One region of the Porticoccus litoralis genome, then DNA from elsewhere that is predicted to be linked to it. Evidence: predicted binding sites of a transcription regulator. Region 1 holds the regulator's gene; each other region holds the start of a gene.

The links. The regulator sigma-54, encoded in region 1, starts transcription at its own class of promoters, with help from an activator protein. The targets are predictions, from matches to a motif close to TGGCACANNNNTTGCNNT.
Region 2: the regulator sigma-54 is predicted to act here: its motif matches at 1,912-1,929, upstream of nirB (nitrite reductase large subunit NirB).
Region 3: the regulator sigma-54 is predicted to act here: its motif matches at 1,118-1,135, upstream of Q8A57_RS04575 (CmpA/NrtA family ABC transporter substrate-binding protein).

Annotation. Positions count from the first base shown of each region.
Region 1 covers NZ_JAUUUU010000001.1:750,703-753,940, forward strand. Annotated here, with positions in the region: gene lptA (lipopolysaccharide transport periplasmic protein LptA) at 1-446, shown strand, start outside; gene lptB (LPS export ABC transporter ATP-binding protein) at 446-1,171, shown strand; gene Q8A57_RS03735 (RNA polymerase factor sigma-54) at 1,293-2,750, shown strand; gene hpf (ribosome hibernation-promoting factor, HPF/YfiA family) at 2,780-3,067, shown strand; gene ptsN (PTS IIA-like nitrogen regulatory protein PtsN) at 3,074-3,238, shown strand, end outside.
Region 2 covers NZ_JAUUUU010000002.1:156,550-159,787, reverse strand. Annotated here, with positions in the region: gene Q8A57_RS05070 (alpha-E domain-containing protein) at 1-845, shown strand, start outside; gene Q8A57_RS05065 (proteasome-type protease) at 910-1,656, opposite strand; gene nirB (nitrite reductase large subunit NirB) at 2,040-3,238, shown strand, end outside.
Region 3 covers NZ_JAUUUU010000002.1:66,338-69,575, forward strand. Annotated here, with positions in the region: gene Q8A57_RS04570 (sigma 54-interacting transcriptional regulator) at 1-940, opposite strand, end outside; gene Q8A57_RS04575 (CmpA/NrtA family ABC transporter substrate-binding protein) at 1,292-2,755, shown strand; gene ntrB (nitrate ABC transporter permease) at 2,760-3,238, shown strand, end outside.

The DNA of each region.
Region 1 (3,238 bases):
CGCTGCAGAGTGATGCCAACCAGCCCATTAAAATTGAATCGGACAAAGCAGAGCGCAACGATAAGAAAGGCACCACGGTTTATGAAGGGTCCGTGGTGATCCGTCAGGGCACCATCAAAATTCGCGCAGACAAAGTGATTGTCTACAGTGAGCGAAACAAGGTGGATCGCATTGTCTGCATTGGCAAACCGGCCCACTACCAGCAACAGCCAAAACCTGAGGACGGATTGGTTCTGGCCAGTGGTGACACCATTGAATACCACCTGGCGGCAGACCGGATTGACCTACTGAAGAATGCCAGCCTGGAGCAGAATGGCACCACCATCACCGGTGAAAAAATCCATTACGACCTGAAAGCTGAAGTCGTCAAAGCCAGCTCGGGGGACAACCCCAAACAGCGCATCCAGATGGTGATTCCACCCAGCAACCAGAAGGAAGGAAATTAATGCCCCTCCTGAAGACAACCAACCTGGCAAAGAGTTACAAAAAGCGGCCGGTCATTCGCGATGTCTCCCTCAGTGTTGAAAGCGGTGCCATCGTTGGGCTGCTGGGGCCCAATGGTGCAGGAAAAACCACCTGTTTTTATATGATTGTCGGTCTCGTTGAACAGGATGGTGGGAGTGTCTTTATCGATGATGAGGACATCACACATCTGCCCATGCACGGGCGCGCCCGTAAAGGCATTGGCTATCTGCCCCAGGAAGCTTCCGTTTTCAGGAAGATGAGTGTTGCCGACAATATCCTCTCCATCCTGGAAACTCGCAAAGATCTGGACAAAGAACAACGCTTATCGAAACTCGAACACCTGATGCAGGAATTTCACATCACCCATATCAAGGACAGCCTCGGCATGAGCCTATCCGGAGGGGAACGCCGCCGGGTGGAAATTGCCCGGGCTCTGGCCATGGAACCCGCCTTTATTCTGCTGGATGAACCCTTTGCCGGTGTAGATCCGATTTCCGTCAATGACATTAAACAGATCATTCGCCACCTACGCGATCTGGGCATTGGCGTACTAATCACGGACCACAATGTCCGTGAAACCCTGGATATCTGCCAACACGCCTACATCGTCGGGGAAGGAAAAGTCATTGCCGAAGGCGTACCTGAAGAGATTATTGCCAATCAGCAGGTCAGGGACATCTACCTCGGGGATGACTTCACCCTTTAATTTCGGATGATTGCTCAACATTCAACCAAAGCGGCATACAATTTGCTTGTCATCCAACCGCCCTGCGGTCTACACTTTCCCTGTAGATACTCATTTTTCGGAAAAGACTCGTTGTAATTTAATGAAAACAAGCCTGCAACTGAAAATTGGTCAGCAGTTGACGATGACCCCTCAGCTGCAACAGGCTATTAGGTTGTTACAGCTCTCCTCCCTGGACTTGCACCAGGAAATCCAGCAGAACCTCTACGACAATCCACTTCTTGAACTGGCTGAAGAGTCGGAACATCAACTGTTAGGCAAAGAAGACAAGCCTCAAAAAGAAGCACCGGAAGCAGAAGCCACCGACCTGAACGGTACGGATTGGGAAAACAAAATCCCCAATGACCTGCCAGTAGATGTTAACTGGGACGATATCTATCAGCCACCTGCCACCCCCCGGCTTTCCAACAACAATGACACCTATGATTTTGACAGCGTTCACAGTGTTACCGAATCGCTTCAGGACCATTTGTTGTGGCAGTTGAACCTGACACCCATGTCGCCCACCGACCATCTGATTGGCGAAAATATTATTGACTCCATCGACAGCCGGGGCATGCTGACCATTCCAATCGAAGAAATCTGGTCAGCTCTTGACGATGACATTGAGCTGGATGAAGTCATTGCCGTACTGCATCGCATCCAGCAGTTTGACCCACCGGGCGTCGGCGCTACCAGCCTCTCCGAGTGCCTGATGATTCAACTGAACCAGTTTTCGCCCGACACCCCTTTCCTCAAGGAAGCCAAAGTTCTGGTCTCGGATCATCTGGAGCTGGTGGGCCAAAGGGACTACCGACAAATTGAACGGCACACCCGTTTCACCCAGGATTTTATTGCCAACGCCATCGAGCTGATCCAGAGCCTGACACCAAATCCCGGCGACTCAATCAGCAATGACGACATTGAGTATGTTGTTCCCGATGCAAGAGTGATCAAAGTCGACAACCACTGGCAGGTGACCCTCAACGATGAAATCACGCCTAAGCTCAGCATCAATCAGCACTACGCACAATTAATTAAACGAGCGGACTCCAGCCAGGACAACACCTTTTTGAAGAACCATCTGCAGGAAGCCCGCTGGTTTTTACGCAGCATTGAAAGCCGCAACGACACCCTGATGCGGGTGGCCTCTTGTATCGTACAAATGCAGCAGGGCTTTCTGGAACAGGGTCCCGTGGCGATGAAACCCATGGTGCTGGCTGATATCGCCGACCGACTGGAACTCCATGAGTCCACTATTTCCAGGGTTACTACCCAGAAATATCTCGACACCCCACAGGGTGTATTTGAGCTGAAATACTTTTTTTCCAGTCACGTCTCCACCGCCAGCGGCGGAGAGTGTTCATCAACTGCCATCCGCGCTATCCTGAAAAAAATGATCAGTGCTGAGAATCCTGGCAAACCCCTCAGTGATAACAAGCTGACGTCCCTGCTTCAGGATATGGGCATTCAGGTAGCACGGCGTACGGTGGCAAAATACCGAGAAGGGATGGGCATCCCCTCCTCCAGCGAGAGGAAACGCTACAATCCCAATGTTTAATCCGACAATCAAAAACCAAGGAGTACCGCATGCAAATGAATATTAGCGGACATCATCTCGACATCACTGATGCGATTAAAGATTACGTGAATACCAAGCTCTCCAAGCTGGAGCGTCATCACGATCACATCACCAGCACCAATGTGATTCTCTCTGTAGACAAATTGATTCAGAAGGCAGAAGCGACCGTGCATGTGAGCGGTGGTGAGTTTTTTGCCAACTCGGAAGACGAAGACCTCTATGCCGCTATCGATACGCTGGCTGACAAACTCGACCGTCAGCTGATCAAACACAAGGAAAAAACCCGCGGTAGATAACCCCTGATGAAACTAACTGATGTACTGCCCCCGGAAAACGTCGTCGCCGACGCTCCGGGCGGCAGCAAAAAACGCGTGCTCGAAAATTTGTCCAGCTTCCTGTCCGAACGCATGGACACAGTCACCGCCGATGAACTCTACCAAGGTCTGTTATCAAGAGAGCGTCTTGGC
Region 2 (3,238 bases), on a different contig from region 1:
TGCCCAGAGGTACCGAACTGGGTGGCTGGCAGGTTCTGGTGGACATTCTCGACGCCGAACCTGTTTTCAAAAAACATTACCGCGTCTTCAACGAACAGAATGTGCTGAGGTTTTTAATCGCTGACCTCAACAATTTTTCCAGTATCAATTACGCCATCAAGGCCGCACGCGAAAACGTGAGAACGACCCGCGACGTACTACCGGAAGAAACCTGGGAGCATGTCAACGAACTGCACATTATGTGCAAAGACATGGCCGAGAAATCTGTCGGCAGACGGCACCGCTACGAGTTTCTGGAGCAGATCATTTCCCGCTGCCAGATGATTAATGGCTTGCTGATGACCACGTTGTGCCGGGACCACCCCCACCGCTTTATCAAGCTGGGTCACCTGATGGAACGCGCCGACATGACCACGCGGATTGTCGATGTCGGGGCAGGCGCTATTCTCGAGCGGGAGAACAATAACCCGGCAGAAGACACCTTGCTGTGGAGCAGTATGCTGCAGTCCCTCTCTGCCATCAGCGCCTACCGGCAGAAAATTGGCCCCCTCGTTGAACCCGACCCGGCAGTCAATTTTATTTTCAAGGAACAGACCCTGCCACGAACGGTGGCCTTCTGCCTGAAGGGTATCCTCGAAGAGCTTCAGCCCTTGAAGAATAATGAAACTGCTATTGGTATTGCCGAATCAGCATTGCGCAAACTGACCCGTTTTGATGTTAAGAAAAAGAGCTATGAAGAGCTTCACCAGTTCATCGATCAGTTCCAGATCTACCTTTGCGACCTGGACGATGCTATTACCAACACCTGGTTCCTGCCAATCCCCACGGAACCACAAGAAGCCTGAACCCAAAAGCCCCCGCTGCTGAATTTACGGCAAAAGGGGGCTTTAGCCTTATCGTCTTCTAAGCTCAGATGTCTGCGCCAAAAACCAGAGACAGTGGCGGCAGCTCATTAAAGGCTCTGCGAATATTCTCGTCCCAGCTGTGACGCAACTTCACAAGATAGGGATCATTTTCCTCAAACTTATAGTAATGGGATGTATTGGAGAGGCTGTCTGTGGGGTAAAACAGCAATTCTATGGGCGGTCCCACTGTGGCATTACTGCGCATAGTGGAATCCAGTGAAACCAGCGCACAGCGCATGGCTGTTTCATGGGGTGTAGCGGGCCTGATGATCCGGTCCAGGATAGGCTTTCCATATTTGGTCTCACCAATCTGCAAGAATGGGTACTGCTCCGAGGCCGTAATATGATTCCCCTCCGGGTAAATCATGTACAACTCGGGGTCACCGCCCTTGATCTGACCTCCCAGAATAAAGGTCGCCTCGGCATTAAAGCCACCGCCGACTGCACCACCTCTATGTTTGCCCTGCTCTCTGAGACTGAGAGAGCCCACATAATCGGCAATATCTGCCACGTAACTGGCTTTACGCAGATTAAACTCCGCATCCTCTTTCAAATCGCGCTCTATCTGGGCAACCACCGCCTGACTGGTCGCCAGATTCCCAGCGGTAACCATCATCAACTGCCGATCACCATGAATGGAAAAGCGATGCAGCTTGCTGTAGGTACTTACCCTGTCAGGACCTGCGTTTGTGCGCGAATCTGAGCAGAAAACCAATCCTTCATTTAATTTAATGGCAACACAATAGGTCATGGTGACAAGGAGGCTCCAGAGTTTGGGATGAAGGATTTTAAAAATGGGCTGAAAAGAATAATTCCTCCCCCCGATAAAAGCCATATATCAAACATCAATTATCCGATCATGGCCCACAGACAGAATGTCACCAAACTGCGCCGACAAGAAGCCACGGCACCAACATAACGCACAACCGCTGGCCAAGTTGGTGCAAAAACAGATTCACTCCCGACCTTTTTTAAAAAAAACCATACAAATCAAAACCCTGTTTTGTGGCACATAAATTGCTTTATTAGATCACTACCTTTTATTGCACAACGAGGTGCGTGTCAGATAACCCCTGACGCCCGCACCTACACCAACCGGTGCAAAAGGCGTCAGACAACTGAGAGAGATGCAATATGTCACTCATAAATGTCGTCGTCATAGGCAACGGGATGGTGGGCCACCATTATGTGGAACAACTAGCCACCTCAGACGTTTCAGCCAACATTACCGTACTCGGGGCCGAACCACGTCCCGCTTACGACAGAGTCCATCTGTCAGAATTTTTCGCCGGACGCAAACCGGAAGAGCTAGCCCTGACGACCCGTGAACATTATGAAGAGCTGGGTGTCACCGCCCATTTTGGCGACGCCGTAGTCGCCATCGACCGCGATGCCAAAATTGTCACCACAGACAGTGGCCGCACTTTTTCGTATGACAAACTGGTTATGGCCACGGGTTCCTACCCTTTTGTTCCGCCAATACCCGGTTCTGACCTCTCAGACTGTCTGGTATATCGCACCATCGACGACCTGGGCCTGATTCAGGCAAAAAGCAAAAATGCCAAAATAGGTGTCGTTGTCGGTGGCGGCCTGCTCGGACTCGAAGCGGCCAATGCGCTCCAGAACCTCGGCCTTGAAACCCACGTGGTGGAATTTGCTCCCGGTCTGATGGGGGTGCAGCTCGACGGTGGCGGCAGCTCCATGCTACGCCGCAAGATTGAAACTTTGGGCGTTCAGGTGCACACCAGCAAGGCAACCCAGGCCATTGAAGAAACAAATGGCGAGGGCGATACCCGGCTGGTAATGAAGTTTGCGGATGGTGAAACCCTAGAAACCGACGTTATCGTGTTCTCTGCCGGCATTCGTCCCAGTGACCAACTGGCAAAAGATTGCGGTCTGGAAGTCGGCCCTCGCGGGGGCATCGATGTTGACTACCACTGCCGCACCAGCGATTCCGATATTTATGCCATCGGCGAATGCGCCCTATATGGCGGTATGATCTATGGTCTGGTAGCACCCGGTTACCGCATGGCAGAGGTAGCCGTGAGTCAGCTCACCGGTGAACACAATACCTTCAAAGGGGCTGACATGAGCACCAAGCTAAAGCTGCTCGGTGTGGATGTAGGCTCCATCGGCGATTCCCACGGCAAGACCCCGGGCTCCATCGCCTATACCTTCAGCGACGAACGCGCCGAGGTGTACAAGCGCATGATCGTCAGCGCAGACGGCAAGACCGTGCTCGGCGCCGTACTGGTGGGCGACTGCTCCGACTACGACACCCTGCTGCAATATTACCTGAACGGCATCGAACTGCCGGAGAACCCGGAAACCAT
Region 3 (3,238 bases), on a different contig from region 1:
TGTGCTGAATGGCGGCGCTTTTGCCGATAATCTGGTGGTGGTTGAATTCCGAGTTAATTTCTTCCTGAAGGTAGGCGTTTTCCAGTTCCAGCTGGTTTTTCAGGGTTTCCACTTCCGCCAGGGCTTCCAGCAGACGTTTCTTGTCGGCTTTTTTCTGTGAAATATCCCGGAAAATGACCACGGCACCGACCGTAAAGCCGTTGTCCTGGATGGGAGTGCTGGTGTACTCCACGTCGATGGGCTTTCCCGACTTGCTCCAGAACACATCATTTTCCACCTGGTGGACTGCGCCGTCGCGGAAGGCTTCAAATATGGGGCATTCATCCACTTTGAAATGACTGCCGTCTAGATGTGAGTGGTGCACCATACTGTGCATATTGCGTCCGGCCAACTCGTCCGCGGTGTAGCCGAGAATGCGCTCGGCGGCCGGGTTCACGAAGGTGGTACTGCCGTGGGCATCGACACCGTAAATGCCGTCACCTGCTGCATCGAGTAGCAGCTGATTTTCACGCTCAAATTCCTGAAAGACCTGAGACACCCTGTTCCAGTGACCAATGCCGGAAAGGTAGTGGCGTTCGGCGCTGGAGCGTTCACGCAGTTGGTCCATTTCCTCCGAATTCAACAGGCTGAAATAGAGCAAGGTGGTCCCCGATGCGTTGGAGCAGCGTGCGCTGACTTCCAGTCGCGCCTCTCCCGATATCGTCTGTATAAGCAGGAGGTCGCTCCAGCCGCGGTGTTTTTCCAGGAGTTCCTGGGTGAATACCATCAGCCCCGGCAGATTGGGTGAAAACAGTTGGCTGGGACGAGTGCTCTGGATTTCCAGCATATCCATACGCAGTAATCGGCAGGCCTCGAGGTTGGCGCAAACGATCTGGTCTCCATAGGGGTCGATCACCAATTGTGCGGTGGCGGAATCATTGAAAAAACGATCTGAATACATAGCGGGCACTTGAGCACAGGTGTTGCTTCTAGTATTCAAGTTTCAAGCCAGTTATTACGAATATTCGTTTTCATTAGTATGAAAAATCGTAAATAACGCTTTTTCGTTATTTTTATCCTTAGGCAAATCGACTGATTTTTCACCAAAAATCAGTAGGTTGATTGCTGTCGCCTGAGTTGGCACCAAAGTTGCGATAGCTAATAAGTGTTTTCTCCAGATTGCTGAGTGCCGCGCTGAAAGCCCCCAATGGAGTGAGGACAGCAAAGAGAGCGGATAGGGACGGGGCTTTATTTACGTCAAGCCTGCACCAGCAGTGTGCAACATCAAGCAGAGCCAAGAGGATAGTGAATCATGAGCAGCAAAAGTTTGGGTAATCCCTATGACGGCGGCAATAGCCTGGTCCATACCAGTGATTGTTCTTGTTCGGTCTGTAAGGCCGAGGTGTCCTCGCCGAATGGGCTGACAGATTATCAGCGCCAGGCACTGCTGGAACAGCAGGCAGAGGCGGGTGAATCTCACGCTCCCCGGGCAGCTGTTGGGCAGGAGACATTTAATAGCTCTGAAGACCTGATGGATCGCGTTATCGAAAGTGCCATCGTGCGGGGGGTGTTTGGTCACAACGATACCAGCCGGCGCAATTTCATTCGAATGGTTGGCGGCGGTACGCTGGCCGCTGCACTGGGTAGCCTGATCCCCATGGATCAGGTGAAGGCCGCTGTGAAGGAGTCCATGGGGCCGCTGGAAAAAACCAAGCTGAAAGTGGGTTTTGTTCCCATTACCTGTGCCACCCCGATCATCATGGCCCAGCCCATGGGTTTTTATGCCAAGTACGGCCTGGACGTGGATGTGATCAAGACCGCAGGCTGGGCGGTTGCCAGGGATAAATCACTCAATGGTGAATATGACGCGTCCCATATGCTGACGCCCATGCCATTGGCAATGTCCATTGGTGCCGGATCGACAGCGACCCCTTACATTATGCCCGCCGTTGAAAATATTAATGGTCAGGCGATTGTTTTACACAACAAGCACATCGACAAGCGCGACCCCAAAGACTGGAAGGGCTTCAAATTTGGTGTTCCGTTTGATTACTCCATGCACAACTTCCTATTGCGCTATTACGTGGCAGAGCATGGTCTCGACCCGGACAAGGATATCCAGATTCGTGTGGTACCACCGCCAGAAATGGTGGCGAACCTGAAAGCGGGTAATCTTGATGGCTACCTGTCACCGGACCCATTCAACCAGCGGGCAGTTTTTGAAAAAGTTGGCTTCCTGCATATTCTCACCAAGGATATCTGGGAAGGTCACCCCTGTTGTGCCTTCGCCTGCAGCCAGAAGTTCGCCACGGAAATGCCAAATACCTACGCGGCGCTGTTCAAGGCCATCGTTGACGCTACGCACTATTCAGCCAAAGCGGAAAACCGGGAAGAAATTGCCAAGGCGATCTCCCCAAAAAACTACCTCAACCAGCCGGAGATTGTGGTTAAGCAGGTACTCACCGGTCGTTATGTGGATGGCATTGAGAAGAAGGTCTTTGATGTGCCCGACCGCATCGACTTCGACCCCTTCCCCTGGCACTCCATGGCTGTGTGGATTCTTACGCAGATGAAACGCTGGGGTTATATCAGTGGTGATATCGATTACAACGGCATTGCCGAGCAGGTGTATGTGGCCTCGGAAACGGGCAAGGTAATGAAAGAGCTGGGTTACACCCCGCCCTCAAAAACCTATGAAAATTACACCATCATGGGTAAGACGTTCGACTACACCAAGCCCGAAGAATACATCAACAGCTTCCCCATCAAGAGGTAGTGACATGGCTTCACTCAATGTGAGAGCAATGCTGTTGTCGGTGGTGCTGCTGGCTCTTTTGCTGGGGGTTTGGGAAGTACTCAACCAGCCCCCCAAGGCCACGGAGGCGATGTCGGAATATGAGCTGTTAATGGGCGGTGCCGATCAGGAGGCGCGGGTGCCGCCGCCTTCACAGGTTCTGGGCCATGCCTGGAACGAGTTGAGCAATCCCTTCTACGATGCGGGGCCCAATGACAAGGGCATTGGTATCCAGTTGGCCTACTCGATATTTCGGGTGTTGACCGGTTACCTGATGGCAGCGCTTGTCGCCATTCCTCTGGGGTTTGTGATTGGCATGTCCCCGTTGATGTACAAGGCCCTTAATCCTTTTATCCAGGTGCTCCGGCCCATTTCGCCGTTGGCCTGGATGCCCCTGGCACTGTTTATTATCAAGGACTCCGAGCGCTCAGCGATCTTTGTAATCTTTATCTGTTCCATCTGGCC